3 regions of the Agromyces intestinalis genome follow, and region 3 is predicted to be linked to each of the others. Evidence: predicted binding sites of a transcription regulator. Region 3 holds the regulator's gene; each other region holds the start of a gene.

Region 1 (4,154 bases), 490 kb from region 3:
AGCGCCCAGCCGAGCGACGCCCACACCACTGCGATGCCGGTGCCGATGCCGGCGCCGCCGACGAGGATCAACGCCGTGCGCGGCAGCGAGAGCAGCACGTTGTTCGAATCGACGAACAGGTCGCTGCGGCTCATCACCAGCATCGCCCCAGCGAACACGATCACGGTGCCGCCCGCGAGGTAGACGAGCGTGCTCGCGATCGTGGGGCGCAGGTCGATCAATCCGATCAGCCCGGCGAACGCGAGGGCGATCCCGAACGCGATGAGGCCACGCGGTTCGCCGCCGATCGCGACGACGAGCCCGACCACTCCGGCGACCGCGACGCAGACGAGCGCCGCCGCGTGCCCGGCACGCGCGAAGGCACGGCTCATGACTCCCCGGGCGAGGTGATCGGGCAACCCCAACGCCATGCCGCCTCCGTTCGGGTCCGACGCGTCGATGCGTTCGGCCGGTGGACCGGCCTGTCCGGATTATCCCATCGAGCGGCCGAATACGGAGACTCCGGTCAGAAGAGGGTTGGTGCGGCGTCGTGCGCGGCCGGTCCCACGGCCGCGGCAGCGGATGCCTCGGCGACGCGCGCGGCGGCCTGCGCAGCCGTTCGCGGCGGCGGTGAGCGCAACGCCGTCGCCGTCGACCGCACCCCGCCGGTGGCGGGATCTTCGCGCACGCGGACGAGCCCGTGCGCCCGGATGAGCGGCCGGATGCGCTCGGCGAGCCAGTCGCGGTACGCCTTCGGCGCATACGCCGCCGCACCCGGATACATGGCCCGGTACTTCGGCACCAGCTCGGGGTGCTCACGCTCGAGCCACTGCATGAACCAGGGCTTCACCGCACCCCGCAGGTGCAGCGCCGAGTGCATCACGCCGGTCGCACCGGCCGCCTTCGCCCGCCGCAGCGCATCGTCGAGATGCGCCCGGGTATCGGTGAGGTACGGCAGGATCGGCATCAGGAACACCGTGCAGTCGAATCCCGCGTCGCGCGCTGCGGTGACGGTTTGCAGGCGTGCGTTCGTCGACGGCGTGCCGGGCTCGACCGACTGCTGCAGGTCGTCGTCGTACACCGCGATCGACATCGCGAGGTCGATCGGCACCTGCTGCGAGGCATCCGCCAGCAGCGACAGGTCGCGCCGCAGCAGCGTGCCCTTGGTGAGGATGCTGAACGGCGTGCCGCTCGACGCGAGTGCATCGATGATGCCCGGCATGAGCCGGTACCGGCCCTCGGCCCGCTGGTACGGGTCGGTGTTCGTGCCCAGCGCGACCGGCTCGTGCTTCCACGACGGCCGGGCGAGCTCGGTACGCAGCACATCGGCCGCATTCACCTTCACCACGATCTGCCGGTCGAAGTCTTCGCCCGCGTCGAGGTCGAGGTACTGATGCGTGGGCCGAGCGAAGCAGTAGGCGCATGCATGGCTGCAGCCCCGGTAGGGGTTGATCGTCCAGCCGAAGGGCACGTACGACTGGCCCGGCACGCGGTTGAGCGCCGACTTCGCCAGCACCTCGTGGAACGTCATGCCGGCGAACTCGGGCGTCTGCACCGAGCGCACCAGGTTGTTGAGCCGCGCCAGCCCGGGCAGCGTGTCGACCTGCTCGACGCCCAGCTCTTGCCCGCTCCACCGCATTCCGACATTCGAACACATGTTCGAACTCCCCGCAACCCGGCACGCCCGGCGCGCCCGCCGCGCCCGACGCGCCCGGCACGCCCGGCACGCCCGCCCGCCGAGTGTTTCCGCCGCTGCCGAGTGTTTCCGCTGGATGGGAAACACTCGGCGCGAACGGAAACCCTCGGCGAGGGGACGACGGCGGTCGGTCACGCGGCGACCGACGCGCCCGCCACGCGGCCCGCGTCGAGCCGCAGCTCCTCGCCCCGCCAGCGCCGGCGCAGCCACCGGTCGTGGCTCGCGATCACGACCGCACCGGGGTAGCCGCCCAGCGCCTCCTCGAGCTCGGTCGCGAGCCCGAGCGACAGGTGATTCGTCGGCTCGTCGAGCAGGAACACGTGCGGCGGACGCGCGATCACGAGCGCCAGCGCGATCCGGCGCTGCTGCCCGGTCGACAGCACTCCGACCGGCCGGTCGAGGTCGCGCGGCGCGAGCAGCCCGAGCCCCGAGAGCGGCACCTGTTCGGCACGCCGCTCCCCCACTGTGCGCGCGTACAGCGCGCGCGGCGAGGCATCCGGATCGGCGAACCGCACATCCTGCTCGAGCAGGCCGACCCGCAGTCCCTTGCGCAGCGCGACCGTGCCCCGATCGGGCGCGACGCGCCCGGCGAGCAGGCCGAGCAGCGTCGACTTGCCGGCTCCGTTCGCGCCCGTCACGAGCAGTCGCGTCTCAGGAGCGATCGCCAGCGTGCCGATCGCGAGCCGGTCGCCCACCGAGGCATCCGTCACTTGGGCGAGCAGACCGGATGCCTCGCCGAGCGCGTGCGCACCCGACGGGATGCCCGCGAACTCGAGGGGCGCCGGCGGCTTGCGCACCTGCTCGCGCTCGAGCGTCGCGAGCCGCACCTCGGCGTTGCGCACCCGGCGCGACACCGCCTGGTCGGTGCGCGAGTGCTTGAACTTGGCGATGAACTTGTCGTTGTCGGTCGGGCCACGACCGTGCGACACCTCGCGCGCAGTCTCGGCGACCGACGCCCGCAGCCGCACGAGCTCGTCTTGCTCTGCCTCGTACTGCCGCTGCCAGCGGTCGCGCTCGTCGGCCTTCACCCGGAGGAACTCCGAGAAGCTCCCGCCGAACACCTGGCCGCCCGCGGACGCGAGACCGTCGGACGGCGACAGGCCGCCCGGCCCCTCGCCCGAGCCCGATCGCGCGAGCGCGAGCGCACCCGCCCGACCCGGGTCGAGGTCGACCAGGCCCGTCGCGACCCGGTCGAGGAACTCGCGGTCGTGGCTCGCGAACACCACCGGTCCGCGCCAGGCGCGCAGCCGGGTCTCGAGGAACGCGGCGGTCGCGTCGTCGAGGTGGTTCGTCGGCTCGTCGAGCAGCAGCGCGTCGGGTGCCGCCAGCAGCAGCGCCGCCAACGCGAACCGGCTGCGCTGGCCACCCGACACCTCGCCGACCGTGCGGTCGGGGTCGATGCCCGAGATGCCGAGCCCTTCGAGCAGTTCGTCGCGGCGCGCGGGCGCCGACCAGACCTCGGCGCGCTCGGCCGCGTCGAGCGCGGCCTGGTAGCGAGCGGATGCCGCAGCGCCCGCGGCGCCGTCGGCATTCGTCGGGTCGCCGAGTGCCGCCGCTGCCGCATCGAGTTCATGCTCGATCGCCCGCACCTCGGCGAGCGCCCGCTCGAGCACGTCCCCGATGCGGTCGCTCGGCCGGTAGGGCGGCTCCTGCAGCAGCAGCCCGGTGCGCTCGGGTCGCGCCAGACGGCCGTCGACGACGGCCTGGTCGACCGAGGTACCGGCCAGCAGGGCCAGCAGGGTCGACTTGCCGACCCCGTTCTCGCCGATGAGGCCCAGGCGCTGCCCGGGCGAGACGGTGAGGTCGAGGTCGGAGAACACGCGCCGGTCGCCGTAGGCGACGGACAGGCCGTCGGCGCGCAGATGATCGGAATGGGAAAGACGTACAGCCATGGGATGCCCCGTTTCGCGAGCTGGCTCCCGGGCCGTCACGGCGCGCGCGACGGCCCGGGAGCGGAAGGGTGGATCCCGCCGGGCATTCGCCGTCGACGAATCGGGTGCACGCGAGACTGTCGCGATCAGTGGAAGAGCACACCCGGGGTCAACGGCGCCTCAGGCGCGGGACGATGGGATGTGCTCACTTCATAGCGGGTACGACGGTAGCACGCGGCATCCGCTCGCACCAGTGTGTCGGCTGGGAGAATACCCCGGCCGCTGCTCGGGTCAGTCCTTCGCAACCGCGGACACGTCGACGCAGACGACTCCCTCGTTGCCGTCCTGGTCGGCGATGACGGTGAGCCCCGGCGCATCGCGGTCGTCCACGACGACGCCGCCAGCTGCGAGGGCGGCGGCGATCCGTTGCTCGGCGGCCTCGGGCGCGACGTAGACCTCGAGGTGGAAGCGCTGATGCGAGGTCTCGTGCTCGTCGGCGTCGGCGTCGGCGTCGCCGAACCACAGGTTCGGCACGCGAACCGTGGCATCGCGGATCTCATCGCTGGGCGACCCGCGGCCCTGCGACTCGGCGCTCCCGGTCAGCAGCG
Region 2 (4,154 bases), 470 kb from region 3:
CGGCGCTCCGCCGGCGGCGAACGCCGGGAGTCGTGTCGGTGGGCCTTCCTACACTGGAAGGCATGGAGACCACTCGTTCTGTTCGCCCGTTCGAGGTCGTCAGCGAGTACCGGCCCAGCGGCGATCAGCCTACGGCGATCGCCGACCTCGCGTCGCGCATCAACGCCGGCGAGACCGACGTGGTGCTGCTCGGCGCGACGGGCACGGGCAAGTCGGCGACGACCGCTTGGCTCATCGAGCAGGTGCAGCGTCCGACGCTCGTGCTCGCGCACAACAAGACGCTTGCCGCGCAGCTGGCGAACGAGTTCCGCGAGCTGATGCCGAACAACGCGGTCGAGTACTTCGTGTCCTACTACGACTACTACCAGCCCGAGGCGTACGTGCCGCAGACCGATACCTTCATCGAGAAGGATTCGTCGATCAACGCCGAGGTCGAGCGGTTGCGCCACTCGACCACGAACTCGCTCCTCAGCCGGCGCGACGTCGTGGTGGTTTCGACGGTGTCGTGCATCTACGGCCTCGGCACGCCCGAAGAGTACCTGAATGCGATGATGCCGCTGCAGGTCGGGCAGCGGGTCGATCGCGACTGGCTCATCCGCAAGTTCGTGTCGATGCAATACCAGCGCAACGACGTCGACTTCTCGCGCGGCAACTTCCGGGTGCGCGGCGACACCATCGAGATCATCCCGGTCTACGAAGAGCGAGCCATCCGCATCGAGATGTTCGGCGACGAGATCGAGGCGCTCTACAGCCTGCACCCGCTGACCGGGCAGGTGCTCGAGCGGCTCGACGCCGTGCCGGTGTTCCCGGGGTCGCACTACGTCGCGTCCACCGACGTCATGCAGCGGGCGATCGGCACCATTCGCGACGAACTCGACGAACGTCTGCAGGAGCTCGAGCGCGAGGGCAAGCTGCTCGAGGCGCAGCGCCTGCGCATGCGCACCACGTTCGACCTCGAGATGATGGAGCAGATCGGCTTCTGCTCGGGCATCGAGAACTACTCCCGGCACATCGACGGCCGCATGGCGGGCGAGCCCCCGCACTGCCTGCTCGACTACTTCCCCGACGACTTCCTCGTGGTCATCGACGAGTCGCACGTCACCGTGCCGCAGATCGGGTCGATGTACGAGGGCGACTCGTCGCGCAAGCGCACCCTCGTCGAGCACGGGTTCCGCCTGCCGAGCGCGCTCGACAACCGACCGCTCCGGTGGGACGAGTTCAAGGCCCGCGTCGGGCAGACCGTGTACCTCTCGGCCACGCCCGGCCGGTACGAGATGGGCGTCGCCGACGGCGTGGTCGAGCAGATCATCCGCCCGACCGGGCTCATCGACCCCGAGATCGTGGTGAAGCCGTCGAAGGGGCAGATCGACGATCTGCTCGAAGAGATCCGGGTGCGGTCCGACCGCGATGAGCGCGTGCTCGTCACGACGCTGACGAAGAAGATGGCCGAAGAACTCACCGACTTCCTCTCCGAGGCGGGCGTTCGGGTCCGGTACCTCCACTCCGACGTCGACACGCTGCGCCGGGTCGAACTGCTCACCGAACTGCGCGCCGGCGTCTACGACGTGCTGGTCGGCATCAACCTGCTCCGCGAGGGGCTCGACCTCCCCGAGGTCTCGCTGGTGGCGATCCTCGACGCCGACAAAGAGGGCTTCCTGCGGTCGTCGACGTCGCTCATCCAGACAATCGGGCGTGCGGCACGCAATGTGTCGGGCCAGGTGCACATGTACGCCGACGTGATGACCGACTCGATGCACAACGCGATCGAAGAGACCAATCGCCGCCGCGAGAAGCAGGTCGAGTACAACCGGGTCAACGGTATCGACCCGCAGCCGCTGCGCAAGCGCATCGCCGATATCACCGAGGTGCTCGCACGTGAAGAGGCAGACACCGCAAAGCTGCTCGCGGGCCGTGACGCGAAGGCCAAGTCGCCCGTGCCGAACCTTCGTCGCGAGGGCATCGCCGCCGAGGGCGCGAACGACCTCGAAGATCTCATCCGCGATCTCAACGATCAGATGCTCGTCGCGGCGGGGGAGTTGAAGTTCGAGCTCGCTGCGCGCCTGCGCGACGAGGTCTCCGAGCTCAAGCGCGAGCTTCGGCAGATGGAGAAGGCCGGGCACCTCGGGTGATGCGGCCGGCGAGGGAGCCGACCCCGAGTCGGCGAGGTACTCGAACGGATGTTCGGGTGACGCGCGAGCGCTCTCAGCCGGATGTCGGAAGGGGTTCGTAGACTCGTATGGTGCCAATTTCTCGTCTCGACCCTCATTCGCGTCTGAGCGTTCGCGGTGCCCGCGTGCACAACCTGCACAACGTCGACGTCGAGATTCCGCGCGACGCGATGGTGGTGTTCACCGGCCTCTCGGGCTCGGGCAAGTCGTCGCTCGCGTTCGACACGATCTTCGCCGAGGGGCAGCGCCGCTACGTCGAATCGCTGTCGGCGTACGCACGCCAGTTCCTCGGGCAGGTCGACCGCCCCGACGTCGACTTCATCGAGGGGCTGAGCCCGGCGGTGTCGATCGACCAGAAGTCGACCAACCGCAACCCGCGCTCGACGGTCGGCACCATCACCGAGATCTACGACTACATGCGCCTGCTCTGGGCGCGCATCGGCGTGCCGCACTGCCCCGTCTGCGGTGAGCGCATCCAGCGCCAGACGGTGCAACAGATCGCCGACCGGCTGATGGAACTCGAGACGGGCACCCGGTTCCAGGTGCTCGCGCCGGTCGTCTCGAAGAAGAAGGGCGAGTTCGTCGACCTGTTCCGCGACCTCGCTGCGCAGGGCTACACACGCGCCGTGGTCGACGGCGACCTCATCCGCCTCGACGAGCCGCCGACGCTGAAGAAGCAGGTGAAGCACGACATCTCGGTCGTGATCGACCGGCTCGTGGCATCCGACGATCTGCTCGGCCGCCTCACCGACTCGCTCGAGACCGCGCTGCGGCTCACCGACGGCATCGTGCAGATCAACTACGTCGACGCCGACGGCCCCGACGCGTGGCAGACGTTCTCAGAGAAGCTCTCGTGCCCCAACCAGCACCCGATCGCGCTGACCGAGATCGAACCGCGCACGTTCTCGTTCAACGCGCCGTTCGGCGCGTGCCCCGAGTGCTCGGGGCTCGGCACCCGCATGTCGGTCGACGACGACCTGCTGCTGGGCGACCCCGCGCTCAGCATCGGCGAGGGCGTCATCCTCCCGTGGACCTCGCAGGGCAAGAGCCTCTACAACTACTACGAGAAGCTGCTCGACGGGCTCGCGCGCGACCTCGGCTTCTCACTCGAGACGCCGTGGGAATCACTCGACCCGTCGGTGCGACAGGCCGTGCTGCACGGCGACAACTTCGAGGTCAAGGTGCGCTGGCGCAATCGATTCGGCCGCGAGATGAGCTATACCTCGGGGTTCGAGGGCGTCGCGCCCTATATCGAGCGACAGTACGCGCAGGCCGAAACCGACGTGCAGCGTGCACGCTGGGCCGAGTACCTGCGCGAGATCCCGTGCCCGGTCTGCGACGGCAAACGCCTGAAGCCCGAAGTGCTCTCGGTGCTCGTGCACGACGCGAGCATCGCCGACGTCTGCCTCATGAGCCTCACCGACGCGCGCGCCTTCATGGATCGTCTGCACCTCACCGACCGCGAGCAGGCGATCGCCGCGCAGGTGCTGCGCGAGATCAAGCTGCGGCTCGACTTCCTGATCCGCGTCGGGCTCGCGTACCTCGACCTGGCGCGTGCGGCCGGCACCCTCTCGGGCGGCGAGGCCCAGCGCATCCGCCTCGCCACGCAGATCGGGTCGGGGCTCACGGGCGTGCTGTACGTGCTCGACGAGCCGAGCATCGGCCTGCACCAGCGCGACAACCGCAGGCTCATCGACACCCTCGTCGCGCTGCGCGACCTCGGCAACACGCTCATCGTCGTCGAGCACGACGAAGACACCATCCGCACCGCCGACTGGATCGTCGACATCGGCCCCGGAGCGGGTGTCAACGGCGGCACGGTGGTGCACTCGGGCAGCTACGCCGACCTGTTGAAGAACACCGAGTCGCTCACCGGCGACTACCTCGCCGGCCGCCGCGAGATCGCCACGCCCTCGCACCGGCGACCGATCGACCCCGAACGGCACATCACGGTCGAGGGTGCCGAGGCGAACAACCTCAAGAAGG
Region 3 (4,154 bases):
GGCAAGCGGTTCGGGCACTACCCGTGGCGGTTCGGAGCGAACGCGGCGATCGCCTCGAGGAACGCGGTCGTCTCGATCTCGGTGCCGGCCGTGACGCGGAGGGTGTTGGGCAGGCCGATCTCGCGGATCAGGATGCCTCGGGCCAGCAGCGCCTCGAACACGGCGTGCGGGTCGTCGACGCCACCGAAGAGCACGAAGTTCGAGCCGCTGCGGTACGGGTGGAAGCCGAGCCGGGAGAGCTCGGCCGAGATGCGCTCACGCTGGCCGCGGATTTCGTCGACCATCCCGAGCATGAGGTCGCTGTGCGCGAGTGCCCCCAGCGCGGCCGCCTGAGTCAGCGCCGACAGGTGGTACGGCAGCCGTACGAGCCGCAGCGCGTCGACGACCGCCGGATCGGCGGCGAGGTAGCCGACCCGCGCGCCCGCGAACGCGAACGCCTTGCTCATCGTGCGCGAGACGACCAGGCGCGGGTGGTCGGGCAGCAGTTCGAGCGCGCTCGGCGTGCCGGGGTCGGCGAACTCGTGGTACGCCTCGTCGACGATCACGATGCCGTGCGCCGCGTCCGCGACCGCACGGATCGTCTCGAGCGACAGCGGCGTGCCGGTGGGGTTGTTCGGCGCGCAGAGCAGCACCAGGTCGGGGTCGTGCTCGCGGATGGCACGCACCGCCGTGTCGGGCGAGAGCTCGAACTCCTCGTCGCGAGGGGCGGCGATCCATGCGGTGCCGGTGCCCGACGCGAGCAACGAGTACATCGAGTACGTCGGCGCGAAGCCGAGGGCCGTGCGGCCCGGCCCGCCGAACGCCTGCAGCAGGTGCTGCAGCACCTCGTTCGAGCCGTTCGCCGCCCAGAGCTGCTCACGGACGAGCCCGTGCCCCAGGTAGGCGGCGAGCGCGTCGCGCAGTTCGGTGAACTCGCGGTCGGGGTATCGATTCAGCCCGATCACGGCGGCGGCGATTCGAGCGACGATGTCGTGGGCGACTGCCTCGGGGATCGGATGGGTGTTCTCGTTGACGTTGAGGGCGACGGGGACGACCTCCTGCGGAGCCCCGTAGGGCGACTTGCCGCGGAGGTCGTCTCGGATGGGGAGGTCGTCGAGGCTCGTCACCCGAACATGCTAGCCGCGCCGTCGAACGCGAGCCCGCCGAGTGCGACGCCGTCGACGCGCGAGGTCACTCGAAGACGGGGAGCGCGAGTTGCTGACCGGGCTGGATCGCGTCGCGCAGCCCGTTGAGGCGCACGATCTCGTCGATGATCTCGCGCGGGTCTTCGCCGGGGGCGATCGATTCGGCGAGCTCCCAGAGCGTGTCGCCGGTCGCGACCGTCACGGTGCGGAACGACGTCGCGCCGCGGACGGGGTCGGTGTCGGCCGCCGCGGCACCGGCACCGAGCACGGCCATCGCCGTGAACAGTGCGATGGGGACGCCGGCGACAGCCGTCAGCACCACTCGCCCACGGCGGGTGAGGCGCAGCCGCGTGCGCGGCGCGAGCGGCGTGCCCGGGCCGGAGACCGGTGATGCCCCGGCCTGCGACGACGTGGCCGACGAGAGCACGGCGGGCGGCGGTGGTGCGTACCCGCCGATGGATCCGGTTGCGGCGAACGAGCTCATGACCCCTCCGATTGCGTGGCGAGTCGTGTCGGGCGCTCGGCCGGGAGCGCCCGACACGAAACTCTGTTCCGAATGTATCTTCGAATGAACTGAAGCGCAACCACCCGGCGCCCGGGATTCTTCGCGCGCGCGTTCGCGACACGCTCGAACAGATGTTTGCCGCATGCTCACCGCCCGGATACAGTTTCGAATGTCGACACGAGTCGATCACCTACCACCGACATCGGCCCGGTGCGGCCGCAACGAGGGGCGGATCCCGTGACCAACCAGACCGAGGGCCAGCGCGACACCGGGCGGGTGCGCCGCCGGCGCAACCTCAGCCCGAAGCAGGTCTCGATCCTCGAGGTGATCCAGTCGTCGGTGGCCTCACGCGGGTACCCGCCGAGCATGCGCGAGATCGGCGACGCCGTCGGGCTCTCGTCGCTCTCGAGCGTCACGCACCAGCTCAACCAGCTCGAACTCGCCGGTTACCTCCGACGCGACCCGAATCGGCCGCGTGCGCTCGAGGTGCTCATCGAGCTGCCCGGCTCCGAGGAGCGCACCGCCGAGTCGGGCTCGGCGGCCCCGGTGGGCGACGCCGCGATGGTGCCGCTCGTCGGTCGCATCGCGGCGGGCGTGCCGATCACGGCCGAGCAGCAGATCGAAGAGGTCTTCCCGCTCCCCCGCCAGCTCGTCGGCAAGGGCGAGCTGTTCATCCTGAAGGTCGTCGGCGAATCGATGATCGACGCCGCGATCTGCGACGGCGACTGGGTCGTCGTGCGCTCGCAGCCCACCGCCGAGAACGGCGAGATCGTCGCGGCGATGCTCGACGGCGAGGCGACCGTGAAGGTGCTGCGCCAGCGCGACGGCCACACGTGGCTGCTGCCCCGCAACACCGCCTTCGAGCCGATTCTCGGCGACCACGCCGAGGTGCTCGGCAAGGTCGTCGCGGTGATGCGCGCGGTCTAGCGAATCGACACCGGCACCGGCACCGGCACCGGCGCGACCGTCGGCGCGAGCGAGCCCAGCCAATCGGTCACGGTTCGCATGAACCCCGGGTGGTCGTCGCGGAACACGGTATGCCCGGTGCCGGGCAGGGTCTGCACCGTCATGCCGAGCAGGCGCAGCGAGGCGGCCGCCGCATCCGTGATGAGCAGGCTCTTCTCGGCGAGCACGACGAGGCTCGGCGCGACGAGGCGGGCGGGCGGCATGAGCGGGCGGGTGTCGGCGAAGCCGAGAATGGTGCGCTTGTCCCAGTCGCGCAGCGTCGCCAGCTCGATCTCGACGTCGGCCGGGTCCCAGCGGGGGTTCATTTTCACGAGGGCCGATCGTCGCGGGCGCGGCGCGACCGCGAAGAAGGCCTTGAAGAGCATGCCCCGGATGCCGCGGGGGAACGCGAACGCGGGGTCGACGTAGATCGCGGCGCGGGGAGCGAGCCGATCGGCGACGAGGCTCGCGACGAGGGCGCCGAGCGAGTGCCCCATGACCACGTCAGGCGCACCGTCGAGCATCGGTTCGAGGGTCTCGATGACGTCGTCGGCCCACGACGACGGCGAGTAGCTGCGAGAGCGCGGGCTGCGGCCGTGACCGGCGAGGTCGACGGCGATCACCCGGAAGCCGTGCTGCTCGAGTTCGGCGGTCACCCGGTGCCAGGCGCGCGAGTCGGACATGATGCCGTGGACGAGGATCGCGGTCCGGGGCCCCGCCCCCGACTCCTGCACTGCGAGCTGCATGCCCAGAGCGTACGGCCGCCGGCTGTGCGTCGGCCCGGCCGCGGCTGAGCGGATGCTTCGAGTCATCCGCTCAGCCGCGCCGCCCGCGCGAACGGGCGGGCTCAGCCCGCCAACGCGGCGCGCACCTCCCGTGCCGCTTCGACGACGTGACGCAGCGAGGCGACCGTCTCGTCGTAACCTCGGGTCTTCAGGCCGCAGTCGGGGTTCACCCAGAGCCGAGTCGCCGGGATCTCGGCGACGGCGCGCTCGAGGAGCGATCGCACCTCCTCCGCGCTCGGCACCCGCGGCGAATGGATGTCGTAGACCCCCGGACCGATGCCGTGGTCGAACCCGCTCGAGGCGAGGTCGTCGACGACCTCCATCCGGCTGCGTGCGGCTTCGATGCTCGTGACATCCGCATCGAGCCCGCGGATCGCGTCGATGATCGCACCGAACTCGGAGTAGCAGAGGTGGGTGTGCACCTGCGTGTCGGGGGCCGCCCCGCCCGTGGCGAGCCGGAACGCTCCCACCGACCAGTCGAGGTAGGCGGGCTGGTCGGCCCGGCGCAGCGGCAGCAGTTCGCGAAGCGCGGGTTCGTCGACCTGGATGACCCGGATGCCCGCGCGCTCGAGATCGGCGACCTCGTCGCGCAGAGCCAGTGCGACCTGCGTCGCAGTATCGCCGAGCGGCTGGTCGTCGCGTACGAACGACCACGCGAGGATCGTGACGGGGCCCGTGAGCATGCCTTTCACCGGCTTCTCGGTGAGCGACTGCGCGTACGCCGACCACTCGACCGTCATCGGCGCGGGCCGCGACACGTCGCCCCACAGGATCGACGGCCGCGTGCACCGCGAC

What was found. Region 3 encodes LexA, which represses DNA repair genes until DNA is damaged. Its sites were predicted from a motif close to TCGAACANNTGTTCGA; they were not measured.
Region 1: FLP10_RS04040 (Rv2578c family radical SAM protein) is a predicted target of LexA. The motif match lies at 1,627-1,642, and genes of this name have one in related genera.
Region 2: uvrA (excinuclease ABC subunit UvrA) is a predicted target of LexA. The motif match lies at 2,170-2,185, and genes of this name have one in related genera.

Annotation. Positions count from the first base shown of each region.
Region 1 is NZ_CP043505.1:867,730-871,883, forward strand. Features, by position in the region: gene FLP10_RS04035 (sensor histidine kinase) at 1-371, opposite strand, end outside; gene FLP10_RS04040 (Rv2578c family radical SAM protein) at 506-1,618, opposite strand; gene FLP10_RS04045 (ABC-F family ATP-binding cassette domain-containing protein) at 1,807-3,567, opposite strand; gene FLP10_RS04050 (4a-hydroxytetrahydrobiopterin dehydratase) at 3,838-4,154, opposite strand, start outside.
Region 2 is NZ_CP043505.1:3,707,795-3,711,948, forward strand. Features, by position in the region: gene uvrB (excinuclease ABC subunit UvrB) at 63-2,129, shown strand; gene uvrA (excinuclease ABC subunit UvrA) at 2,240-4,154, shown strand, end outside.
Region 3 is NZ_CP043505.1:374,812-378,965, forward strand. Features, by position in the region: gene FLP10_RS01790 (histidinol-phosphate transaminase) at 18-1,106, opposite strand; gene FLP10_RS01795 (LysM peptidoglycan-binding domain-containing protein) at 1,171-1,608, opposite strand; gene lexA (transcriptional repressor LexA) at 1,867-2,556, shown strand; gene FLP10_RS01805 (alpha/beta fold hydrolase) at 2,553-3,320, opposite strand; gene metE (5-methyltetrahydropteroyltriglutamate--homocysteine S-methyltransferase) at 3,422-4,154, opposite strand, start outside.